3 regions of the Pseudomonas sp. GW821-FHT05D12 genome follow, and region 2 is predicted to be linked to each of the others. Evidence: predicted binding sites of a transcription regulator. Region 2 holds the regulator's gene; each other region holds the start of a gene.
The links. The regulator sigma-54, encoded in region 2, starts transcription at its own class of promoters, with help from an activator protein. The targets are predictions, from matches to a motif close to ANTGGCATNNANNTTGCTNT.
Positions count from the first base shown of each region.

Region 1: a site for sigma-54 is predicted at 2,579-2,598, ahead of AC07SI_RS25895 (circularly permuted type 2 ATP-grasp protein). Genes of this name have one in related genera too.
Region 3: a site for sigma-54 is predicted at 2,524-2,543, ahead of AC07SI_RS18120 (flagellar hook-length control protein FliK). Genes of this name have one in related genera too.

Region 1 covers NZ_JBWKSN010000016.1:44,577-50,027, reverse strand. The annotation lists gene AC07SI_RS25920 (translation initiation factor 2) at 1-238, shown strand, start outside; gene AC07SI_RS25915 (YkgJ family cysteine cluster protein) at 401-655, shown strand; gene AC07SI_RS25910 (START domain-containing protein) at 697-1,302, shown strand; gene AC07SI_RS25905 (hypothetical protein) at 1,406-1,642, shown strand; gene AC07SI_RS25900 (ribonuclease E inhibitor RraB) at 1,856-2,197, shown strand; gene AC07SI_RS25895 (circularly permuted type 2 ATP-grasp protein) at 2,631-4,040, shown strand; gene AC07SI_RS25890 (alpha-E domain-containing protein) at 4,044-4,994, shown strand; gene AC07SI_RS25885 (transglutaminase family protein) at 4,991-5,451, shown strand, end outside.
Region 2 covers NZ_JBWKSN010000001.1:383,095-388,545, reverse strand. The annotation lists gene AC07SI_RS01820 (ZIP family metal transporter) at 1-640, shown strand, start outside; gene AC07SI_RS01815 (HPr family phosphocarrier protein) at 728-1,000, opposite strand; gene rapZ (RNase adapter RapZ) at 1,017-1,874, opposite strand; gene ptsN (PTS IIA-like nitrogen regulatory protein PtsN) at 1,877-2,341, opposite strand; gene hpf (ribosome hibernation-promoting factor, HPF/YfiA family) at 2,352-2,657, opposite strand; gene AC07SI_RS01795 (RNA polymerase factor sigma-54) at 2,733-4,226, opposite strand; gene lptB (LPS export ABC transporter ATP-binding protein) at 4,425-5,150, opposite strand; gene lptA (lipopolysaccharide transport periplasmic protein LptA) at 5,150-5,451, opposite strand, start outside.
Region 3 covers NZ_JBWKSN010000009.1:106,282-111,732, reverse strand. The annotation lists gene AC07SI_RS18135 (STAS domain-containing protein) at 51-356, shown strand; gene AC07SI_RS18130 (ATP-binding SpoIIE family protein phosphatase) at 353-2,071, shown strand; gene AC07SI_RS18125 (Hpt domain-containing protein) at 2,102-2,446, shown strand; gene AC07SI_RS18120 (flagellar hook-length control protein FliK) at 2,593-3,933, shown strand; gene fliL (flagellar basal body-associated protein FliL) at 4,157-4,657, shown strand; gene fliM (flagellar motor switch protein FliM) at 4,667-5,451, shown strand, end outside.

The sequences.
Region 1 (5,451 bases), on a different contig from region 2:
GGCACAGTTGGACCTGACACTGCCTACGGACATGGTCCGGCACCTGCAGCCCCTGGGCACCATGCCCAAGCCCAAAAGCGTACCGCTGCTGCCGCCGATGTTTGGTGACAAGCCCACTGACAACAGTGCCTTCCAGATCAACGGGCGCCTGCTCAGCAATGAAATGAAACTGCAACTGCGCAACGAAGAGCGCCGCGATGTTGAAGGCGCGGCCTTGGAGTTCGAGTTCAAGCAATAAACTTTTCGCCCTAACGTGACGTCACCCCTCGACCATCTGTCGCAGACTGGTCAGTCACTTTTGTTTTCTGCGAAAAACCCCTGTTAGACCATTTTAAAACGGCTGTTTAAGGGCGTACTCTAGCCCGGCCATCCACATTGAGTCGTCGAGGACCTTTTGGTCATGAAATGCCGTGAAGGCTGTGGCGCGTGCTGCATCGCCCCCTCCATCAGTTCGCCATTACCGGGCATGCCACACGGCAAACCGGCCGGCGAACGCTGCCTGCACCTGTCGGTCGAACAGCTATGCCAGCTGTTCGGCCGGCCGGAACGCCCGGCGGTGTGCAGTGATTTCAAGGCCGATATCGAGGTCTGCGGCACCGACCAGGCCGATGCAATCCGGTTGATCGGCTGGTGGGAGCAGATGACGGCGGCTTGATGGGCTTTACTATCGGAACTTCAACAATAAGGAATACAACAATGGGTTCGCTGAAACGAATGGCTGTGTTGTGCGGTTTTACGCTGGTGTTTGCTGCCACTGCCCAGGCTGAGGATTGGCAAGTCGCCAAGGACGAAGACGGTATCAAAGTGTCCCTGAGCGAAATTGCCGGCTCCAAGTACAAGGCCTATCGCGGTGTGACCGTGATCAAGGCGCCCGTGGCCAAAATCGTCGCCCTGCAGGAAGACGTGGCCGGTGCCTGTGCCTGGATCCACGAGTGCAAGTCCCAGAAGCTGGTAGACAAGAAAGGCGACGAGAGCTGGACCTACACCCAATTCAAGGCCCCGTTCCCCGTGACGGACCGCGATTCCTACCTGCATATCACCACGACCAAGGCGGCCGACGGCACGCTGACCCGTAAGCTCGAGGGCGTCCCGACCTACAAGCCTGAAGAAAAAGGCTACGTACGGGTTGCCCAGGTCGATGGCTTCTGGAAACTCGTGCCAAAAGGCGACAACCAGACCGAAGTCACTTACCAGGTGCACACCGAGCCAGGTGGCAGCGTGCCGTCGTGGTTGGCCAACAAGTTTGTGGTGGACGCGCCGTTCAACACCTTGAAAGCCTTGAAAGAACACGCTGAAAAATAAGCGCAGTTGATCCGGTGCCTCCTGACTTGAGTGGAACGTTTGGCGAACCCTCAAGGTCCAGATAGTGGTAAGCCCACACACGGGTTTTATCGAGGAGGCACCGATGCAAAAGTGGCAGATTACCTTCGTTGATGATCACGGCGTTCAATCCGTCGAGCAGTTCACCTGCGATCAGAAGCCCAGCCTCGAAGATGCGGCACACATGATTCGCAACAAACTGGTGCCCATCGCCGCTGAACTGGACCTCAATGACCTGGAGGGCCGCAAGCCTGAGCCTACGGTCAAGATCCTCAAAGACCAGAACAGTATCCAGATCCTCGACATCTCTCCCGCCGCCTGAATATTCCCTGTACACACTTAAAGCGCCTCTGGTGGAGGTGATAGCTTCGCGCTACTCTGCAAGTGAGATCAGCGAACGAATCGCTAAGGTCTGGTCTTGTCAGCTACATGCTTGTTTTCCAGCGGTGATGTTTTTGCCGTAGCTCCCACGCCAGTACGGCGTGGGCTTCGGGAAGCACGGAAAGTCTATCCATCAATTCGAGGAGCACTTTTCATGAGCACAGCCTATCAAGAAGACATCAGCACCAACGTTCTGCGCCGCATGAAAGAAGGCGGCTTCGACTTCTCGCGTTTCCACCCCATTGAGTTCTACGCCATATTCCCGGATGAGGAACGGGCGCGCAGGGCTGCGGGTGAATTTCGTGGGGAATCCCTGAATGCCCAGGTCAGCGCGCGCGACGATGGCGCCTGGTACCTGGAACTGAGCAAAATCATGTTTGCAACCTACGACGGCATAGGAGACTTCGAGCAGGACTTCGAGGCGGTGGTCGAGCCTCTGGGCGGCATCATCGAGGGATGGGGCGTCAAGCAGGAGGTGCGTGGGTTACCCATGTAGCAGTATGAGAAACACAGCGTATCGGCTGACCTTCGGGTCGGCCGATTTTGTTTGTGGCCAGCCCTAATCGCTGTCCGGTTCGGCAACCTCACTATCACCCCACCTACACAGCATTTCTCCAGCCAAAAAAAAGCCACCCGAGCAGGGTGGCCTAAAGGGAAGAGCGTTGCGCTGAAGCGGTAGGACGCACCCTGTTCAGCAGATGGTTGCGATTATCCGCAAGCGCGAACGGGCAGTGAAATCAACTCTGACTATGCTGTTGATAGCCAAAGCGCGCATTGCGATGAAGCGTGCGCCTGTGCGCGGGGCATTCTGCGCACCAGGACGGTGCGAGCAGATCCCTTTGGTTATTCAACGCACTGATTTTTAAGTGTTTATGCCGCTGGCACGGGCCTTGCGAAGGTTCAAGCGTCCGGGTGACAAGGAGTTCGGCATGATCCGCACTTATTACGACGAAATGTACGACGGGGCAGGGCAGGTTCGCCCCCATTACCGCGAGTTCGCCCGCTGGTTGGCTGATACCCCTGTTGAACTGCTGGCCCAACGCCGGCGCGAAGCCGATTTGCTGTTTCACCGCGCCGGGATCACCTTCACCCTGTACGGCGACGAGCAGGGCACCGAGCGCCTGATTCCCTTCGACACCATCCCGCGCAGTATTCCCGCCAGCGAATGGCGGATGGTCGAGCGCGGCTGTATCCAGCGGGTCAAGGCGCTGAACATGTTTCTCGCCGACCTGTACCACGAGCAACGCATCATCAAGGCCGGCATCATCCCCGCCGAGCAGGTGCTGGCCAACGAGCAATACCAACTGGCGATGCAGGGGCTGAACCTGCACCGCGACCTGTATTCCCACATCTCCGGGGTCGACCTCGTACGCGATGGCGACGGCACTTACTACGTTCTCGAAGACAACTTGCGTACACCGAGCGGCGTCAGCTACATGCTCGAAGACCGCAAGATGATGATGCGCCTGTTCCCCGAACTGTTCGCCGCCCAGCGCATCGCACCCATCGATCATTACCCCAACCTGCTGCTCGATACCCTGAAAAGCTCCAGCCCCCTGGATAACCCCAGTGTGGTGGTGCTGACCCCGGGCCGCTTCAACAGCGCGTTCTTTGAACACGCTTTCCTGGCCCGCGAAATGGGGGTGGAGCTGGTGGAGGGCGCCGACCTGTTCGTGCGTGATGACCGTGTGTTCATGCGCACCACCGACGGCCCCAAGGCCGTCGATGTGATCTATCGCCGCCTCGACGATGCGTTCCTCGACCCGCTGGCGTTCAACCCGGACTCCATGCTCGGCGTGCCCGGCCTGCTCGCCGCGTATCGCTTGGGCAATGTGGTGCTGGCCAACGCGATTGGCACCGGAGTGGCGGATGACAAGTCGGTGTATCCCTTCGTCCCCGAGATGATCCGTTTTTACCTGGATGAGGAACCCATCCTGCAGAACGTGCCTACCTTCCAATGCCGTAAGCCCGACGAATTATCCCACGTGCTGGCCAACCTGCCGGACCTGGTCGTCAAGGAAACCCAAGGTTCCGGCGGCTACGGCATGTTGGTCGGCCCGGCTTCGACGGCGGCTGAAATCGAAGCCTTTCGCGCACGCATCAAGGCCAAGCCCCACGCCTATATCGCCCAGCCGACCCTGTGTTTGTCCACCTGCCCGACCTTCGTCGACAACGGCATCGCCCCGCGTCATATCGACCTGCGCCCATTCGTGCTGTCCGGCAAGGAAACCCGCGTGGTGCCTGGCGGGCTGACCCGCGTGGCGTTGCGCGAAGGGTCGTTGGTGGTCAACTCGTCCCAGGGTGGCGGCACCAAAGACACCTGGGTGGTCGAGGATTGAATTATGTTGAGTAGAACTGCCTCGGATTTGTACTGGATGTCGCGCTACCTGGAGCGTGCGGAAAACCTCGCGCGCATGCTCGATGTCAGCTATTCGCTGTCGTTGATGCCCCAGGATGGGCGCGGCGATGGCCTGCACGAATTGGCCATGCCGCTGTTGATCACCGGCACGCTGGAAGATTACCGCGAGCGTCACGGCGAACTGCACGCCGAACACCTGCTGCATTTCTTCGCCCTCGACGCGGCCAACCCGGCGAGCATCTACAGTTGCCTGGGCTCTGCGCGGGCCAGCGCCCATGCCGTGCGTGGGCGAATTACTGCGGACATGTGGGAAAACATCAACGCGACCTGGCTGGATATTCGCGATATCGCCCAGCAGGGCTTGAGCCGCTACGGCATGAGCCGGTTCTGCGAATGGGTCAAGGAGCGCTCCCACCTGTTTCGCGGGGCGACCTACGGCACCATCATGCGTAACGATGCCTTCCGGTTTATTCGCCTGGGGACGTTTATCGAGCGTGCCGACAACACCCTGCGCCTGCTCGATGCACGTTATGAAATGGCCGGCGACCGCGCCGAAGCTGTCACCGACGGCACGGCCCACGCCTACTATCAGTGGAGTGCCTTGCTGCGCGCGTTGTCGTCGTTCGAGGCCTACACCGAGATTTACCGCGACGCCCCCGGCGCGCGGCAAGTCGCGGAACTGCTGCTGTTGCGTGCCGATGTCCCGCGTTCGCTGCGCGCCTGCAGCGAAGAGATCGACCAGATCCTCGCCAGCCTGCCCGGTCTCAACGGCCGCCCGGCCCAGCGCCTGGCCGCCGAAATGGACGCGCGCCTGCGCTTTACCGCTATCGATGAGATTCTCGAGGAAGGCCTGCACGCCTGGCTGACCGACTTTATTCCCCTGGTCCGCCAACTCGGCGACGCCATCTACAGTTCCTACCTGGAGGCCGCATGAGACTCTCCATCAGCCACGAAACCACCTACCGCTATGAAGACCAGGTGCGCAACAGCATCCAGTACCTGCGCCTCACGCCCCACGACAGCGAGCGCCAGCATGTGCTCAGCTGGCAGTTGGACCTGCCACGTCCAGTGCGTGCGCAGGTGGACCCGTTCGGCAACATCCTGCATGTGCTGACCCTGGACGAACCCCACGACGCCATCATCATCGGCGCCCGTGGCCAGGTGGATATCGACGAACTGCGCGAGGCCGAACATGAGAGCCAGTCGGCCTTCCCATTCCTGCGTTGCACACGTCTGACCGAGCCCGACGAGGCCTTGCGCGGTTTTGCGCAACAGCATTGCCATCAGCGCCGCGATCGTACGGCGCTGATCGACCTGATGCACGCCCTGCACCAGGCGATGGTCTACACGCCGGGCTCCACCGAAGTCGACACCTGCGCCGCCCAGGCCTT
Region 2 (5,451 bases):
GGTAATGCTGGCGGCGACGGCGTTTTCGCTGATCGTGCCGGGCATTGCCGCGGCTGAAGGCCTCGGGCTCTCGCCCTGGGGCGCCAGTGGCTTGATCAGCTTCGGCATCATGCTGGGTGCATTCGGGTTGTATCTGGTTGACCGCAAGGTCTCCGGCGCAAGCCCGGAAATGTTGGTGGGCACGCCGGACAACCCGGTGATCCCGCCGCGCATCTGGCTGTTCGTGTTTGCCATTATTGCCCACAACATTCCGGAAGGCATGGCGGTGGGCGTTTCCGCCGGCGGCGGCATGCCGGACGCCGATAGCTTGGCCATGGGTATTGCCTTGCAGGACGTGCCCGAAGGGCTGGTGATTGCGTTGGTATTGGCCGGGGCCGGGATGTCGCGGGTCAAGGCCTTCCTGATCGGAGCCGCGTCAGGCTTGGTGGAGCCGGTATTTGCAGTGCTTTGCGCATGGCTGGTGAGCCTGGCCGAGGTGCTGTTGCCGTTGGGCCTGGCCCTGGCTGCTGGGGCGATGCTGTTGGTGGTGACCCACGAAGTGATCCCGGAGTCGCGGCGCAATGGTCATGAGAAGCTCGCCAGCCTGGGATTGTGCATCGGGTTCTGCTTGATGATGGTGATGGATACAGCCCTGGGGTAAACCGCTCCCGGTTAGGCGTCGGCTCGCCGGCGCTCGGTCGCGGTCTTGAAGGACGCTATCGCCGGCAAGCCGGGCTCCTACGGAAGGTTATTCGCCTTCGTCGAAGAAGTTATTGATCAATGCCACCAGTGCGGCCATTGCTTCGTCTTCCTGCTCACCCTCGGTCTTCAGATGAATCTTGGTGCCCTTGCCGGCAGCCAGCATCATCATGGCCATGATGCTCTTGCCGTCGACCATGGATTCCGGGGTGCGCCCGGCGCGGATCTGACAGGGAAACTGCCCGGCAACACCGACGAATTTGGCCGAGGCGCGGGCGTGCAGGCCCAGCTTGTTGATGATTTCAATTTCCAGAGCGGGCATCGCGGGGGTGTTCCTTTCAGCTAAGGTCGCGGTGGCGAACCTGGACGTTCTTGAGGGTTTGTTGCAGCACCTGGCCCAGGCGCTCGGTCAGGTAGACGGAACGGTGGTGGCCGCCGGTGCAGCCGATGGCGATGGTGACATAGGCGCGGTTGCTCGCGGCAAAGCGCGGCAGCCATTTGAGCAGGTAGCTGGAGATGTCCTGGAACATCTCCTCCACATCCGGCTGCGCTGCCAGGTAATCGGCCACCGGCTGATCCAGCCCGGACTGATCACGCAGTTCCGGTTTCCAGTAGGGGTTGGGCAGGCAACGCACATCGAACACCAGGTCGGCGTCCACCGGCATGCCCCGCTTGAAGCCAAAAGACTCCACGAGAAATGCTGTGCCAGGCTCCGGCTGATTCAGCAGGCGCAGCTTGATGGCATCGCGCAGCTGGTACAGGTTGAGGCTGGTGGTGTTGATCTTGAGGTCGGCGAGGTCGATGATCGGCCCCAGCAACTTGGTCTCATCTTCGATGGCTTCAGCCAGCGAGCGATGAGGGCTGCTGAGCGGGTGGCGTCGGCGGGTTTCGGAGAAGCGCTTGAGCAGCGTCTCTTCGTCGGCGTCCAGGTACAGCACATCGCAATGAATGTGTTTGGCGCGCACTTCCTCGAGCAATTGCGGGAAGCGCTCAAGGTGGCTGGGCAGGTTGCGGGCGTCAATGGAAACAGCGACCAGGGGTTGCGCCAGTTCGGTGTGGATCAACGCACGTTCCGCCAATTCCGGCAGCAGGCCGGCGGGCAGGTTGTCGATGCAATAGAAACCGTTGTCCTCAAGAACATTGAGGGCGGTGCTTTTACCCGAGCCGGAGCGGCCGCTGACGATGATCAAACGCATGATTACTGCCCGTTTTGTTCATCCAGGACAACCTGATAGAGCGCCTCACTGGTGGCAGCGCTGCGCAGTTTGTCGCGTACTTCCTTGCGGTCTAGCATGCTGGCGATCTGCCGAAGCAGCTCCAGGTGCGCATCGGTGGCAGCCTGTGGGACCAGCAGTACAAACAGCAGGTCGACCGGGGCGCCGTCGATGGCGTCGAAATCGATAGGTTTTTCCATGTGCAGCAAGGCGCTGACAGGTGTTTCACAGCCTTGCAGGCGGCAGTGTGGAATGGCGATGCCGTTACCAAAACCGGTCGAACCCAGTTTTTCACGGGCGATCAGCGACTCATAGACAACTTGCTCATCCAATTCAGGCACTTGGCCATGGATCAGTTTGGCAATTTCTTCGAGGGCTTTCTTTTTGCTGCCGCCCGGCACGTTCACGAGGGAACGGCCGGGGGTCAGGATGGTTTCAAGTCGGATCATGGGGGGAGAGTTAACGACCTGTACCTTGCATCAGGTGCAGATTCTTTTCCTTATGCTTTATGAGTTGGCGGTCCAGCTTGTCGTAGAGCGAGTCGATCGCCGCGTACATGTCCTCATGTTCCGCATTGGCGACGAGCTTGGCATTCGGTACGTGCAGGGTGGCCTCGATTTTCTGCTTGAGCTTATCGACCTCCATGATGACCTGCACGTTGGTGATCTTGTCAAAATGCCCCGCAAGTTTGTTCAACTTGCTCTCGGTGTACTCACGCAGGGGCTTGGTGACTTCCAGCTGGTGTCCACTGATGTTGACTTGCATACAGCTTCTCCTTCGTTGCCAGTGCATAAAGCGGCAGGCCGGGGTGCCTGCCACTGGAACGCTTTGGCCCGCCCGTCACATCAAACGCTTTCGCTCGCTGGAAGGCGCGATCCCAAGGGATTCGCGGTACTTGGCGACGGTTCGACGGGCGACCTGAATGCCTTGTGCCTCCAGTAAACCAGCGATCTTGCTGTCACTCAACGGCTTTTTCTGATTTTCCGCGGCAACCAGTTTTTTGATGATCGCGCGAATCGCCGTGGACGAGCATTCGCCGCCTTCAGAGGTGCTGACATGGCTGGAGAAAAAGTATTTCAGCTCATATATACCGCGTGGGGTATGCATGAATTTTTGCGTGGTCACCCGCGAGATCGTCGATTCATGCATGCCCACCGCCTCGGCGATGTCGTGCAGGACCAGCGGTTTCATTGCTTCGTCGCCATATTCCAGGAAGCCGCGCTGATGCTCGACGATCTGGGTGGCGACTTTCATCAGGGTTTCGTTGCGGCTTTGCAGGCTCTTGATGAACCAGCGCGCTTCCTGCAATTGGTTGCGCATGAAGGTGTTGTCGGCGCTGGTGTCGGCGCGGCGCACAAAACCGGCATATTGCGGGTTGACCCGCAGGCGTGGCACGGATTCCTGGTTCAGCTCCACCAGCCAGCGCTCGTTGTCCTTGCGCACGATCACGTCAGGCACCACGTATTCGGCTTCGCTGGACTCGATCTGCGAGCCCGGACGCGGGTTGAGGCTCTGCACCAGTTCGATGACCTGGCGCAGGTCGTCTTCCTTGAGCTTCATGCGGCGCATCAGCTGGCTGTAGTCGCGGCTGCCGAGCAGGTCGATATAGTCGGTCACCAGGCGCTGGGCCTCGACCAGCCAAGGGGTCTTGGCTGGCAGTTGGCGCAGTTGCAGCAACAGGCATTCACTGAGGGTGCGCGCGCCAATGCCGGCGGGCTCGAACTGCTGGATGCGGTGCAGGACGGCTTCAATCTCGTCCAGCTCGATATCCAGCTCCGGATCGAAGGCTTCGAGGATCTCTTCGAGCGTTTCGTCCAGATAACCCTGGTTATTGATGCAGTCGATCAGGGTCACGGCGATCAGGCGATCGGTGTCCGACATCGGCGCCAGGTTCAGTTGCCACAGCAGATGGCTCTGCAGGCTCTCGCCGGCTGAGGTGCGCGTGGTGAAGTCCCATTCGTCATCGTCGTTACTGGGCAGGCTGCTGGCGCTGGTCTGGTAGACGTCTTCCCAGGCGGTGTCCACGGGAAGTTCGTTGGGGATGCGTTCGTTCCAGTCGCCTTCCTCAAGGTTATCCACCGTTGGGGCGGTTTCCTGGTAGGAGGGTTCCTGCACGTCGGAATTGGGTTTTTGCTCGATGTTGTCGGCCAGCGGGTCTGCATTATCGAAGTCGTCGCCTTCTTCCTGGCGTTCGAGCATCGGATTGGACTCCAGGGCCTCCTGGATTTCCTGTTGCAGGTCCAGGGTCGACAATTGGAGCAGGCGGATGGCCTGTTGCAGCTGCGGTGTCATCGTCAGCTGCTGGCCCATTCTCAGGACTAGCGATGGTTTCATGGCAGGGGCTTAACACCTTATTCGCCGGCGCAATGCGCCATCCACGACAGGGCGCGTGAGCGCCAAACATAAGCAAATTATATGCCTGATATCGGGGGCTTTGCCTAGAGCGCGGTAACAATAAAAATCCGGAGGTTTTCATTGACTCCCGCGCACCTTGGCGAACGGCCTGCCACCGCCTTTTTCAAACAGGCAGGCTTACAGGCGGAACTCGTGACCCAGGTACACTTCCTTGACCAGTTCGTTGGCCAGGATAGTGGCGGAGTCGCCTTCGGCGATCAGCTGGCCATCGTTGACGATATACGCGGTTTCGCAGATATCGAGGGTCTCACGGACGTTGTGGTCAGTGATCAACACGCCAATGCCCTTGGCCTTGAGGTGGTGGATGATCTGCTTGATATCACCCACCGAGATCGGGTCGACACCGGCAAACGGTTCGTCCAGCAGGATGAACTTGGGTGCAGTGGCCAGCGCCCGGGCGATTTCCACGCGGCGACGCTCACCACCGGACAGGCTCATGCCGAGGTTGTCGCGGATGTGGTTGATATGGAATTCCTGCAGCAGGCTTTCCAGCTCCTTGCGACGGCCGTCACGGTCGAGTTCCTTGCGGGTCTCGAGGATCGCCATGATGTTGTCGGAAACCGACAGCTTGCGGAAGATCGACGCTTCTTGCGGAAGATAGCCGATGCCCGCGCGGGCGCGGCCGTGCATCGGCTGGTGGCTGACATCGAGGTCGTCGATCAGGACGCGACCCTGGTCCGCCTGGACCAGGCCGACGATCATGTAGAAGCAGGTGGTCTTGCCGGCGCCGTTGGGGCCGAGCAAGCCGACGATCTGGCCGCTGTCGATCGACAGGCTGACGTCGCGCACGACCTGGCGGCTTTTATAAGCCTTGGCCAGATGCTGGGCTTTCAGGGTTGCCATTAGTTCGCCTTCTTCGCATCGGGTTTAGGCGCAGGCTGGGCAGCGCCGTCTTTCTTCTTCGGCTGGATAACCATGTCGATGCGTGGACGCGGTGCGCTGAGCTTGCTGCCCGTGGCGCGGCCGGCGTTGGCGACCTGCTTCACGGTGTCATAGGTGATCTTTTCACCTTCCGTGGAGTTGCCGTCGGGGCTGAGCACCTTGGCCTGGTCGATCAGCACGATGCGATTCTGCTGGGCGTGATACTGGATGGTCTTGCCATAGCCTTTCATCGGGCCGGTATCGGTCGCGGACTGCTTCTGTT
Region 3 (5,451 bases), on a different contig from region 2:
TTCGCCTGCTAAACCTTGTTGCACATTGCCAATGACAAGGAAGCAGTCGTATGTCAGTCGAGTCAGAAGTATCCCTGGATGGGACGAAATTGACGATTACCATCAAGGGGCGGTTCGATTTCGGTAGCCACCAAGCCTTTCGTGATGCCTACGAGCGGTTTTACAAAGTGCCCGAGATCTATGTGGTGGACTTGAAACACACCACTTATATGGACAGCTCGGCCCTGGGCATGCTCCTGCTGCTGCGTGACCATGCCGGTGGCGATAACGCCGAGGTCCAGGTGATCAACAGTAATTCTGACGTGCGCAAGATCCTCGCCATTTCCAACTTCGACAAATTGTTCGACCTCACTTGAGCGTCCTGGCCCCGGTTCCTGAAGCGCTGAGCATATTGATCGCCGAAGACAGCGCCGCCGACCTGTTGTTGCTGTCGACGATCATCCGGCGTCAGGGCCATCAGGTGCTGACCGCCACCAACGGCGCGCAAGCGGTTGAGGTGTTCGCCCGCGAGCGTCCGCAGTTGGTGCTGATGGACGCGCTGATGCCGGTGATGGACGGCTTTGAGGCGGCCCGCCGCATCAAGCAACTGGCCGGCGAGGCGCTGGTGCCGATTATCTTCCTCACCTCCCTGCGCGAAAGCGAAGCGCTGGCCCAATGCCTGGATGCCGGCGGTGACGACTTCCTGCCCAAGCCCTACAACCAACTGATCCTGGCCGCGAAGATCAACGCCATGGACCGCCTGCGCCGGTTGCAGGCCACCGTGTTGCAGCAGCGCGACCTGATCGCCAGGCACCACGACTATCTATTGCATGAGCAGCGGGTCGCCAAGGCCGTGTTCGACAAGGTCGCCCATTCCGGCTGCATCAATGCCGCGCCGAACATTCGCTACCTGCAATCGCCCTATGCGTTGTTCAACGGTGACCTGCTGCTGGCGGCCTACACGCCGTCCGGCGACATGCACGTGCTGCTCGGCGATTTCACCGGCCACGGCCTGCCGGCAGCGGTGGGCGCGATGCCGCTGGCGGAAGTGTTCTACGGCATGACCGCCAAGGGCTACGGCCTGGCGCAGACCCTGCGCGAGATGAACGCCAAGCTCAAGCGCATCCTGCCGGTGGACATGTTCTGCTGTGCCACCCTGTTGTGCCTGAGCACGCAGCGCCGCGTGGTGGAGGTATGGAACGGCGGCATGCCCGATGGCTATGTGCATGAAGTCGCCAGTGGCCAGCGCACGCCGCTGCAGTCGCGGCATTTGCCGTTGGGCGTGCTTTCGGCCGACGCTTTTGATGATCGCACCGAAGTCTGGCCCATGGCCTTGGGCGACCGCGTGTTCCTGCTGTCCGATGGCGTGCTGGACACCGCTGACGCGAATGATCAATTGTTTGGCGCCGAGCGTTTGCAGCAGGTGTTCGCCGCCAATCGCGAGCCGGATCGGCTGTTCGAAGACATTGAACAGGCGCTGGCGGCCTTTCGCGGCGAGGCGCGGGATGACGTGAGCATGGTGGAAATCACCCTGCAGCCCGGCCAGTCGTTGCGCGCGACCGGGCCGTTGTATGCCGACAGCGGCCAGTCGTGCCCGCTGGATTGGTCGGTGAGTTTCGAGTTTCGCGCCGAAACCCTCAAGCGCTACAACCCGTTGCCCTACCTGCTGCAGCTGTTGCTGGAGATCCACGGCCTGCGTGAGCAGAGCGGGGCGCTCTACAGCGTGATGGCCGAGCTGTATTCCAATGCGCTGGAGCACGGCGTGCTGGGCCTGGACTCGCGGCTCAAGCGCGATGCCCAGGGGTTTACCGAGTATTACCGCCAGCGCAACGATCGCCTGGCGCAGCTGAACAGCGGTTATGTACGCGTGCACGTGCAGGTGGTGCCCACCGAAGCGGGCGGCAAGATGACCTTGCGCCTGGAAGACAGCGGGCCGGGGTTCGACGTCGAACAGGTGCTGGCCCGGCCGTTGGATATCGACCGTCTGTCCGGCCGCGGGCTGAGCCTGGTGCGCCAGTTGAGCAGCGATGTACGCTGGTCCGATGGCGGGCGCAGTGTCTGCGTGGAGTTTTGCTGGGGGGCTCTGGCATAATCCGCCGATTCTTGATCAAGGAGCGAGCAAGTGGTTGATATTCATCTGGACCCAGACGTGTTGTCGGGTTTGCAGGAAGTCATGGAAGGCGAGTACCCCAAGCTGCTCGATACCTTTCTCGATGATTCCCAAAAGCGCGTCGAAGCCCTGCGCAAGGCCCGCGACGACGCCAAGGCGCTGGGGCGCATCGCTCATAGCTTCAAGGGCAGCAGCGGCAACCTCGGCGCGGTGCGCCTGGCGCAGTTGTGCCAGCGGCTGGAGGTCGAGTCGGTTGAGTCCTCGGCGGACCTGGGGGCGCTGGTGGATCAGATTGATCATGAGTTTGCGTTGGTGAAGCCGTTGTATGAGTCCGAGCGGCAGCGGTTTGGCGTGTAGTTGGGGGGTGTACGTATCCATATCAGCCGTTACCTGAATAACGGATAGGTACGCAACAAAACCAAGCCCAAGTAAAACCTGGCCCGACTCTTGCTCTATCTCCCGATACTGCATCCCCGATCCCCATGCAGTGGAGACCTTTACCTATGCCAGTCGCCCCGAATTCGCTCCTTCAGGCTGCCCCCGCGGCCAAGCCTCAAGCGTCCGCCGCCCCGCAGCCGGTTGTGGATGCGGACCCACGGGACAAGGGCCCTGGCTTCGCACAGGTGTTCGCCAACCAAGGCGCCAAGCCCGCGATCAAGGCCGACGACAACTCGGCCAAGCCCACACGGGACAAGCCTTCCGACAACTCTGCCAAGCCTGTCGCCAGCAGCGACAAGCCTGCCGCCAGCACGCCAGCGGTTGCCGATAGCGGCAATACCTTGCCTGCCACGCCGCCGGCCAAGTCCGATGACAGTGCCAGCACCGATGACGACGCGCCGGTCGATCCGACCCTGGTGCAGCAGCCCCCGACCGACCCGGTGGTCGATCCGGCGTTGATTGCCACGGTCACGCCGGTGGTTGTGCCGGTACCGGTGCAAACCCCGGCACCGGCGGCTGCCGCCCAGGACGACAGTGCCCAGCCGGTGGTTGCGGCGCCGATCGCGGCCACCGAGGAAGCCAAGCCGGCGTTTGACCCCGAGGCCGATCCACTGGATGCGATGCCGGCCGTGCGCCTGGCGATGGAGCAGGGCGGGCATGTGTCGGCCAGCAGCCAGGCACCGGCAAAAACCGCCCCGGCGCCGACCCAGGACCAGCCGACGGCCGCGCAGAACTTTGCCGCCGGCCTGGCCAATATGGTCGACCAGCAAGCCACCAAGGACAGCACTGACTCCGGCGGCGAGAAGGCCTTCAGCGGTTTGATCGAAGGCGGCCTCAAGGACCTCAAGGAAGCCAGCAGCGACACGCGCGTCGATGACTTCGCCAATCGCCTTGCCGCGCTGACCCAGGCCGCCACGCCGAAAACCGCCAATGCGCTGCCGCCCACGACCAATGCGCCGCTGGCCATGCACCAGAGCGGCTGGACCGACGAAATCGTCAACCGCGTGATGTACCTCTCCAGCGCCAACCTCAAGTCGGCAGAGATCCAGTTGCAGCCGGCCGAACTCGGCCGCCTGGACATCAAGGTCAACATGACGGCCGACCAGCAGGCCCAGGTCAACTTCATGAGCGCCCACCCGGTGGTGCGTGAAGCGCTGGAAAGCCAGTCCGGCCGCCTGCGGGAGATGTTCGCCCAGCAAGGCATGGGCCAGGTCGACGTCAACGTGTCCGACCAGTCCCGTGGCCAGGAGCAGCAGCAACAGCAGGCCCAGACCCGTGGCGTGAGTGGCACGGGTGGGCGCGGCGGCGACAACGGCGACAATGCCAGTCACGGCGATGTGGCTGAGGCCGTCGCGCCGGTGACGTCTACCGTGATCGGCTCCAGCGCCGTCGACTACTACGCCTGATCCTGAGCCTGGCACAGGCCAAAATGTGGGAGCGGGCTTGCTCGCGAAGGCGGTGTGTCAGTTTGCATGTGTGCTGACTGACACACTGCTTTCGCGAGCAAGCCCGCTCCCACATTTGATTTGCAGTGTTCTCTCTTCCTGAATTACCAGACAACTCTGGCATAACACTTGCTCTTGCCTTTCCGTAGATCTATGAATCCCCGAATAGTGACGGATTATTGGCATGGCGAAGAGCGACGACGCAGCAAAAGCACCCGCAGGCAAAGGAAAGCTCAAGCTTATCCTGTTGATAGTCCTGGGCCTGCTCCTGGCCATCGGCGCCTCGGTGGGTGGCACCTGGTACATCATGCACAGCAGTGCAAGCAAACCGGCACCCGCCGCCGAAACCGCCAGTAACGTCAAGCAACCGGCAATCTTCGAGCCGATGCTCCCGGCCTTTGTCGCCAACTTCAACCAGAACGGGCGTCAACGCTACCTGCAGGTGAGCATCACCTTGCTGGCGCGTAACCAGGCGGACCTGGATGCCCTCAAGGTGCATATGCCGGTGATCCGCAACAACCTGGTGATGCTGTTCTCCGGACAGAGCTTCGACACCCTGGCCACCCCGGTGGGCCAGGAAATGCTGCGCCAGAAGGTCACTGCCAGCGTGCAGGAAGTGGCCCAGAAAGAGCTCGGCAAAGTGGTGGTCGAACAGGCGCTCTTCACTAACTTCGTATTGCAGTAGGATCACGACATGGCCGTGCAAGACCTGCTGTCCCAGGATGAAATCGACGCGCTGCTGCATGGCGTGGACGATGGTCTGGTACAGACCGAAATGGCTGCCGAACCCGGCAGCGTCAAAAGTTATGACCTCACAAGCCAGGATCGCATCGTCCGTGGACGCATGCCGACCCTGGAAATGATCAACGAGCGTTTTGCCCGCTACACCCGTATCAGCATGTTCAACATGCTGCGCCGCTCGGCGGACGTGGCGGTGGGCGGCGTGCAGGTGATGAAGTTCGGTGAATACGTGCACTCGCTGTACGTGCCCACCAGCCTCAACCTGGTCAAGATCAAGCCGCTGCGCGGCACCGCGCTGTTCATCCTCGACGCCAAGCTGGTGTTCAAGCTGGTGGACAACTTCTTCGGCGGCGACGGCCGTCACGCCAAGATCGAAGGCCGTGAATTCACCCCGACCGAACTGCGGGTGGTGCGCATGGTGCTGGAGCAAGCCTTCATCGACTTGAAGGAAGCCTGGCAGGCGATCATGGAAGTCAATTTCGAGTACATCAACTCGGAAGTGAACCCGGCCATGGCCAACATCGTCGGCCCCAGTGAGGCCATCGTGGTGTCGACCTTCCACATCGAACTCGATGGCGGTGGCGGCGACCTGCACGTGACCATGCCGTACTCGATGATCGAGCCGGTGCGCGAGATGCTCGATGCGGGCTTCCAGTCCGACCTCGACGACCAGGACGAACGCTGGGTCAAGGCCCTGCGCGAAGACCTGCTCGACGTCGACGTGCCCCTGAGCGCCAC